2 regions of the Carnobacterium alterfunditum DSM 5972 genome follow, and region 2 is predicted to be linked to the other one. Evidence: a T-box and tRNA genes for the amino acid it is inferred to sense, from the RefSeq annotation. Region 2 holds a T-box; the other holds one or more tRNA genes.
The links. The T-box of region 2 lies ahead of tyrS (tyrosine--tRNA ligase). A T-box ahead of a tRNA ligase gene usually reads a tRNA of that ligase, here a tRNA-Tyr.
Positions count from the first base shown of each region.

Region 1: it encodes a tRNA-Tyr, which carries the amino acid that the T-box ahead of tyrS (tyrosine--tRNA ligase) is inferred to sense. The anticodon was not compared.

Region 1 is NZ_JQLG01000004.1:2,460,522-2,464,376, reverse strand. Features, by position in the region: rRNA gene BR50_RS12050 (23S ribosomal RNA) at 1-865, shown strand, start outside; rRNA gene rrf (5S ribosomal RNA) at 955-1,070, shown strand; tRNA gene BR50_RS12040 (tRNA-Asn) at 1,083-1,155, shown strand; tRNA gene BR50_RS12035 (tRNA-Ser) at 1,210-1,298, shown strand; tRNA gene BR50_RS12030 (tRNA-Glu) at 1,310-1,381, shown strand; tRNA gene BR50_RS12025 (tRNA-Val) at 1,429-1,501, shown strand; tRNA gene BR50_RS12020 (tRNA-Asp) at 1,514-1,586, shown strand; tRNA gene BR50_RS12015 (tRNA-Phe) at 1,624-1,699, shown strand; tRNA gene BR50_RS12010 (tRNA-Tyr) at 1,705-1,785, shown strand; tRNA gene BR50_RS12005 (tRNA-Trp) at 1,818-1,891, shown strand; tRNA gene BR50_RS12000 (tRNA-His) at 1,928-2,000, shown strand; tRNA gene BR50_RS11995 (tRNA-Gln) at 2,012-2,083, shown strand; tRNA gene BR50_RS11990 (tRNA-Cys) at 2,116-2,186, shown strand; tRNA gene BR50_RS11985 (tRNA-Leu) at 2,221-2,304, shown strand; gene BR50_RS11980 (phosphoenolpyruvate carboxykinase (ATP)) at 2,444-3,855, shown strand, end outside.
Region 2 is NZ_JQLG01000004.1:1,201,565-1,205,419, forward strand. Features, by position in the region: gene BR50_RS06145 (IS3 family transposase) at 1-93, opposite strand, end outside; gene tyrS (tyrosine--tRNA ligase) at 235-1,500, opposite strand; T-box leader at 1,568-1,785, opposite strand; NiCo riboswitch at 1,977-2,079, shown strand; gene BR50_RS06155 (heavy metal translocating P-type ATPase) at 2,379-3,855, shown strand, end outside.

The DNA of each region.
Region 1 (3,855 bases), 1.3 Mb from region 2:
GCAGGTTACCCGCGACAGGACGGAAAGACCCCATGGAGCTTTACTGCAGTTTGATATTGAGTGTTTGTACAGCTTGTACAGGATAGGTAGGAGCCAATGAAGCCAGGACGCCAGTCTTGGTGGAGGCGTTGGTGGGATACTACCCTTGCTGTATGACCACTCTAACCCACAGCCCTTATCGGGCTGGGAGACAGTGTCTGACGGGCAGTTTGACTGGGGCGGTCGCCTCCTAAAGTGTAACGGAGGCGCCCAAAGGTTCCCTCAGAATGGTTGGAAATCATTCGCAGAGTGTAAAGGCATAAGGGAGCTTGACTGCGAGACCTACAAGTCGAGCAGGGACGAAAGTCGGGCTTAGTGATCCGGTGGTTCCGTATGGAAGGGCCATCGCTCAACGGATAAAAGCTACCCTGGGGATAACAGGCTTATCTCCCCCAAGAGTCCACATCGACGGGGAGGTTTGGCACCTCGATGTCGGCTCATCGCATCCTGGGGCTGTAGTCGGTCCCAAGGGTTGGGCTGTTCGCCCATTAAAGCGGTACGCGAGCTGGGTTCAGAACGTCGTGAGACAGTTCGGTCCCTATCCGTCGCGGGCGTAGGAAATTTGAGAGGAGCTGTCCTTAGTACGAGAGGACCGGGATGGACACACCTCTGGTGTACCAGTTGTTCTGCCAAGGGCATTGCTGGGTAGCTATGTGTGGACGGGATAAACGCTGAAAGCATCTAAGCGTGAAGCCCCCCTCAAGATGAGATTTCCCATCACGTAAGTGAGTAAGACCCCTGAGAGATGATCAGGTTGATAGGTTGGAAGTGGAAGTATAGCGATATATGGAGCGGACCAATACTAATCGGTCGAGGACTTAACCAAAGATTTAAACGGTGATAGACGGTCAATGAACGAAAACGATTTTTAACTTATCCAGTTTTGAGAGAATAATGTTCTCTTGATTGAAATTGTGTGGTGATGATGGCAAGAAGGTCACACCTGTTCCCATGCCGAACACAGAAGTTAAGCTTCTTAGCGCCGATGGTAGTGAAGGGTTTCCCTTTGTGAGAGTAGGACGTTGCCACGCAAATTTAATTATTCCGCAATAGCTCAGCTGGTAGAGCGCATGACTGTTAATCATGATGTCGTAGGTTCGAGCCCTACTTGTGGAGTACCATAGTCGATCTATGTAACTATAAACGAGATTCGTTTGGTGAACCCCATCTGGAGAGTTGTCCGAGTGGCCGAAGGAGCATGATTGGAAATCATGTAGGCGGTGAACGCTGTCTCAAGGGTTCGAATCCCTTACTCTCCGTTTAAAACACTGACCCGTTGGTCAAGCGGTTAAGACACCGCCCTTTCACGGCGGTATCACGGGTTCGATTCCCGTACGGGTCATCAGTAACGACGTTACTGAGATTAGGAAAAGAAGTACGCTTTTATCTGGAGGTTTAGCTCAGTTGGGAGAGCATCTGCCTTACAAGCAGAGGGTCGGCGGTTCGAGCCCGTCAACCTCCATTAGTTTAACAAGGTCTCGTGGTGTAGGGGTTAACATGTCTGCCTGTCACGCAGAAGATCGCGGGTTCGATTCCCGTCGAGACCGTTGGTATACTAAATAAACTAAAAACCATTTCTATAATGGCCTGGTAGCTCAGTTGGTAGAGCACTTGATTGAAGCTCAAGGTGTCGGCAGTTCGATTCTGTCCCAGGCCACCATTTATGGAGGGGTAGCGAAGTGGCTAAACGCGGCGGACTGTAAATCCGCTCCTTCGGGTTCGACAGTTCGAATCTGTCCCCCTCCATTGTTTTTTGTAAGAAAGACCTATTTTAAGATAGGGGTATAGTTTAAAGGTAGAACTATGGTCTCCAACACCATCAGTGTGGGTTCAATTCCTACTACCCCTGCCATTTTTAAAGAAAGACAGGAAACAAATAATTACCATGGCGATTGTGGTGAAGTGGTTAACACACCGGATTGTGGTTCCGGCATGCGTGGGTTCGAACCCCATCAGTCGCCTTTTTTATTTATGGGCTATAGCCAAGCGGTAAGGCAAGGGACTTTGACTCCCTCATGCGTTGGTTCGAATCCAGCTAGCCCAGTTTAATTGAATACTCATTCAACTAAAAAAGATGGCGGTATAGCCAAGTGGTAAGGCAGAGGTCTGCAAAACCTTCATCACCGGTTCAAATCCGGTTACCGCCTTATTTTTGAAAAGATGAAAAAAAGAAGTCCATATGCCGGCGTGGCGGAACTGGTAGACGCGCTGGACTCAAAATCCTGTGCCCGCAAGGGCGTGCCGGTTCGATTCCGGCCGCCGGTATACTAAAAGTCCTAAGAACGATTTCGTTTTTAGGGCTTTTTTTTATTTAATCTGGTATGATAAAAGTGTCAATGTTTTAAAAAAGATTATAAATGAAAGCGTTTTTTTATATGTTTTTTTAGAAATAGGAGGAGATATAATGTCAACCAAATCAACTTTTTCCAAATCAGAGATTAGAAAAAGTAACCCATTATTTTCATCTTTACGCTCAGTAGTTGAAACAGCAATGTACGGAAATAATATTAAAGAATTAAAAACGATCGAAGAAGCTTACTTATTAGCTAAGGATTCAATGCATACTGTTGTAACAGACTTATTGGTCAAGCATCCGGAAAAACTAGGCTTACCTTATGGGGCAAGTGTATTAGTTGAAAATGGTGGAGCTGTAGTTGGGAGAACAGCTGCAGCAAAACGTATTTTGGGAGAAAACCCTGAAGAAGATGCTAAACTAGCTCCAATTATTCGTGAAGCTATTTATCAAGGTGAAAAAAAAATGCGGTATAAGGGATCGGCTTATGTCGGATTAGATCCTGCATTCATGGTAAAGGCTCATTTGACCGTACCAGTTGGTCAAGAAAACAATATGTATTCTTGGTTATTGAATTTTCAAATCTGTAATGAAGTATACAATGAATTATATGTTCGATCTAGAGCCATAAACGAAGGTGATATTCTTATCTATCAAGATCCTGAATGGCATCATCCAGATTATCCTATGGGATTAGCTTATTTTGATTCGAAGCATAATGCAGCTGTAATCTTAGGAATGAACTATTTTGGAGAATTAAAGAAAGCAACATTAACGATGGCTTGGGGGATCGCTCATAGATTGGAATATGTTGCTTGTCATGGTGGACAAAAGAAATTCACATTATCTAATGGAAAAAATTATGTGTCAGCCTTTTTTGGATTATCAGGTTCAGGAAAATCGACTTTGACTCATGCTAAACACGGAAATAAATATGCGGTTGAAGTTTTACATGATGATGCCTTTATTATTTCACTAGCGGATGGTTCTTCCATTGCATTGGAACCGTCTTATTTTGATAAAACACAAGACTATCCTTCAGATCATCCTGAAATCGATTATTTTGTAACGGTACAAAACGTTGCCGTTACATTAGATGAGAATGGAGATAAAGTTCTTTTGACTGAAGATTTACGAAATGGAAATGGACGAACAGTCAAATCACGTTATGCTACTTCAAATCGTGTAGACAAATTTAATGAACCGATCGACGCAATCTATTGGATCATGAAAGATGATAGTTTGCCTCCTGTGGTCAAGGTGACTGATCCTATTCTTGCTGCAACATTTGGAGCTACCTTGGCTACAAAACGCTCAACGGCTGAACGATTAAAAAAAGGGATCGATGTAAATAAATTGGTGATCGAGCCTTATGCAAATCCATTCCGCATTTATCCGCTCAAAGAGGATTTTGATCATTTTAAAACTTTATTTACTGATCGAAATATCGACTGCTACATTTTAAATACAGGTTATTTTTTAGATGAAAAAGTTACTCCTGCGGTTACATTAAGCAGTATTGA
Region 2 (3,855 bases):
GGAATAAGTAATACTTTTCTCCGATACATTTTTAACGTATGGGTTTGCTTTTAAAATTTGAATTTGTTCTGGTGTAAATGTTAATTTTGACATTTATCCGCTCCTTTCTGCACGAAGTGCAAGTATTAACCTATTCTTCTTTATATCAGTATACAAAAATAGACCCTATAGAGAGCACCTTTTTTTGGTGTCCATTCTATAGGGTCCATTTTACAATAGACGAGATACTTTTTTTTAAACTAATTTGATTAAGAAATATTTTTTCTTTCCTTTGCGAATGAGGATAAAGCGTTCATCAAAAGAGTTTTCAGGTTTAACGATGGCTTCAACATCGGTAACCTTTTCACCGTTCATTGATAAAGCCCCGTTTTTGATATCTTCACGAGCTTGACGTCTAGAAGGTTCGATACCAACTACATCAACTAACCATTCAACAATATTCCATTCTTCTTTTGGAGCTTCAAAAGTAGGCATATTCTTGAAACCTTCTTCAATTTGATCAGCTGTTAACTCTTTTACATTACCAGAAAAAAGAGCCGCAGTGATCTTTTCAGCGTCCATCAAAGCTTGTTCTCCATGAACAAACAACGTCATTTCACGAGCCAATGTTTTTTGAGCTTCGCGTTTATGTGGCTCAGCTGCTATTTTTTCACCTAAAGCTTCAATTTCTTCTTTTGTTAAGAAAGTAAAGTATTTCAAGTATTTCACCACATCACGGTCATCCTGATTTAACCAAAATTGGTAAAATTCATAAGGAGTGGTTTTTTCTGGATCTAACCAAATAGCACCACCAGCAGTTTTTCCAAACTTAGTTCCGTCAGCTTTTAACATTAATGGAATGGTCAACCCATAGGCTTCAGCCTCAGGACCTTCTTGTTTACGGATGTATTCTAAACCAGCCGTAATATTTCCCCATTGGTCTGCACCGCCAATTTGTAATTGAACATCTTCATGTTGGTATAAGTGTAAGAAATCAATTGATTGCAAAATTTGATAAGTAAATTCAGTAAATGAAATACCGGTTTCCAAACGACTAGCGACGATGTCTTTAGACAACATCGTGTTGACATTAAAACTTTTCCCGATATTGCGTAAGAAATCGAGTAAAGAGATTTCTTTTGTCCAATCCAAATTGTTTACCATACGAATAGATTCTTCATTTTTACCTGCATCAAATAGTTTTTCCATTTGGTAAGTTAATTTATTGACATTATATTGAACTTGTTCGCTGGTCTGTAGAACACGTTCTTCTGATTTTCCACTTGGATCGCCGATTGAACCAGTAGCACCACCAATAACGATGACCGGACGGTGACCAGCTAATTGAAATCTTTTCAAGATCATGAAAGGAATCAAATGACCAATATGCATGCTATCACCAGTCGGATCAACCCCACAGTATAAGCCTACTTTTTTTTGGTTGATCAATTTTTTCAATCCTTCTTCATCTGTTTGTTGATTAATGGCATCGCGCCATTCTAGTTCATCAATAATGTTCATTTTTCCAGCTCCTTATATACCTATTTTGTGCATAAAAAAGCCCGATAAAAAAGATTTATCTCTTTTTTATCGGGACGAAATTTTCCGTGTTACCACCCAAATTGCAGTCTGTTTTCAAAGCAAAACATAGCCGCCACTCATTTACTGTTAACGGGGTAATCCGCTTGAGGTTAATCAAGTTACTCCAGAGTGTATTTCACAAGTTGGTTTGTGCCCATTTCCATCATTCATAGGCTTTCTATTAAACAGGGACCAAATGCTACTATGCTCTTTCATTGTAAGTTGTTTTGATATTGATTTTAGTATAGATGAAGCCAAGACAACTTGTCAATCTTGTTTTTGAATTTCCCTGTTTTCTAGACTTTTTCTTTATAAAGAAGTATCGGGCTGTTGATATTTTTTTTGAAAAATGATAGTATAACTAGTATAAAGCTAATTTAATTTTCTTTTCGGACTTCTTATTTAGAACCGAAAAGGCATTTAAATCTGAACAGGCGGTAAACCTTTGAGGTTTATGCAGCCGGACCACCAGATGCGTGGTAGCAGAGTAGTGCAAAAAGGCACACCTGTGGGACAGTAACATTGTCCTACAAGTGTGCCTTTTTTTTGTACTTTTATATAAAGGAGGCATGGTTTCAACAGGTTATTTAATAAATGGTATTGGTGGACTAAACTATTATTTTTTAAAGGAGCAATGTTATCTGAAGGTTAAAAGGTTGAAAAATAAAGGTCTCAAACGGTACTATAAATTTACAAGCACATCCGTCACTGTAGAAGAACTTTCATATCATTTATTTAACTAATTTACCCACACTTAAAATAATAGATACTTTCAATAGCAGGTTAGAAAAATTGTTTTTTAGAAAGGAAAGATGAAAATGGTAAACTTTTTAGTCAAGACACGGGTAGGACAATTTTTGATCATAGGTATTTTCTTTACGATCATCGGATTTATATTGGATCCTTTTGGAGGCCTGTATAGCCAATTTTCATTTTACTTTGCCATTTTATTTTTAGGTTTCTTTGCCGCAAAAAAAGCCATAGTGGAAACGATCTACTCTCACTCGCCCAATGTTGATCTACTGATGATTTTAGCGGCATTGGGAGCTTGTGTGATCAATTATGAGTCAGAAGGAGCGGTCTTATTATTGATTTTTGCCGGATCAGAAGCCCTAGAAGCTTATGCTACCAATAAATCAAATAGTGCTATTTCCGAATTAATGGCCCATGTCCCGTCCGTAGCCCAAGTATTAAAAGAGAATGGGGAAGTTGTTGAAGTAGCTACAGAGGTCTTACAAGTTGGGGATATTGTGGTCGTTTCAAAAGGAGCTCAAATACCCATTGATGGATATGCTGACCGAAAAACACAAATCAATGAAGCGGCCCTAACCGGTGAATCTTTGCCTGCTGAAAAGGAAGAAGGGGATGAAGTTTTTTCAGGAACCTTCAATGAAGGCAACTCGTTCCATCTTAAAGTGAATAAAACAAGTGATCAAACGGTCTTTTCGAATATTATTCGGATGGTAGAAGAAGCACAAAATAGGCCGTCAAAAATTTCGAAATTCATTGACCGGATCGAGTCAAGATACGTAATAGCCGTTCTAATTGCTGTACCGCTCTTCATAATGACGCTATACTATTTCAACGACCTTACTTTCCAAGAAGCCTTTTACCGGGGGATGGTTTTATTAACTGTTGCTAGTCCTTGTGCTTTGGTCGCCTCTGCTACACCAGCAACACTCAGTGCTATCAGTAATGGAGCAAAAAATGGCGTACTGGTAAAAGGTGGTGCAGCCATGGAAGCTTTGAATACGATGGATATTTTGTACAGCGATAAAACAGGTACGCTAACTTTTGGTGACTTTCAAGTTCTAGATCATGAAGTGCCGGAGGATATTATTAGTGAAGTGGTTTATATGGAACAACAATCTAATCACCCAATAGCAAATGCAATTGTTAAATCGTTTGAAAACGTAGATTTTGGAGGGGTCGACTTTTCAGAACCCGTTGAGGAAGTAGCGGGTTCTGGTGTTAGAAAAGGCGATATCAAAGTAGGAAAGCCGGGTGCTTTCGAAGGGTACCGCGATGAGAAGCATTACTTTAATAAAATAGCCGAAGGAAATACGACTATTTTTGTTGCGAAGGGCAATGAAATTGTGGGCTATTTATCGCTTTCTGACCAAATACGTCATGAAGCTGTAGAAGCCATATCAGGTTTCCAAAAAGAGGGTATTCAAGTTGTTTTATTGACTGGAGACAATGAAAAGGTAGCTTTGAAAGTTGCTAAAGAAGTGAAAGTCAACGATTATGTAGCAAACTGTTCACCAGAAGATAAGATCAATTACATTTTAGAGA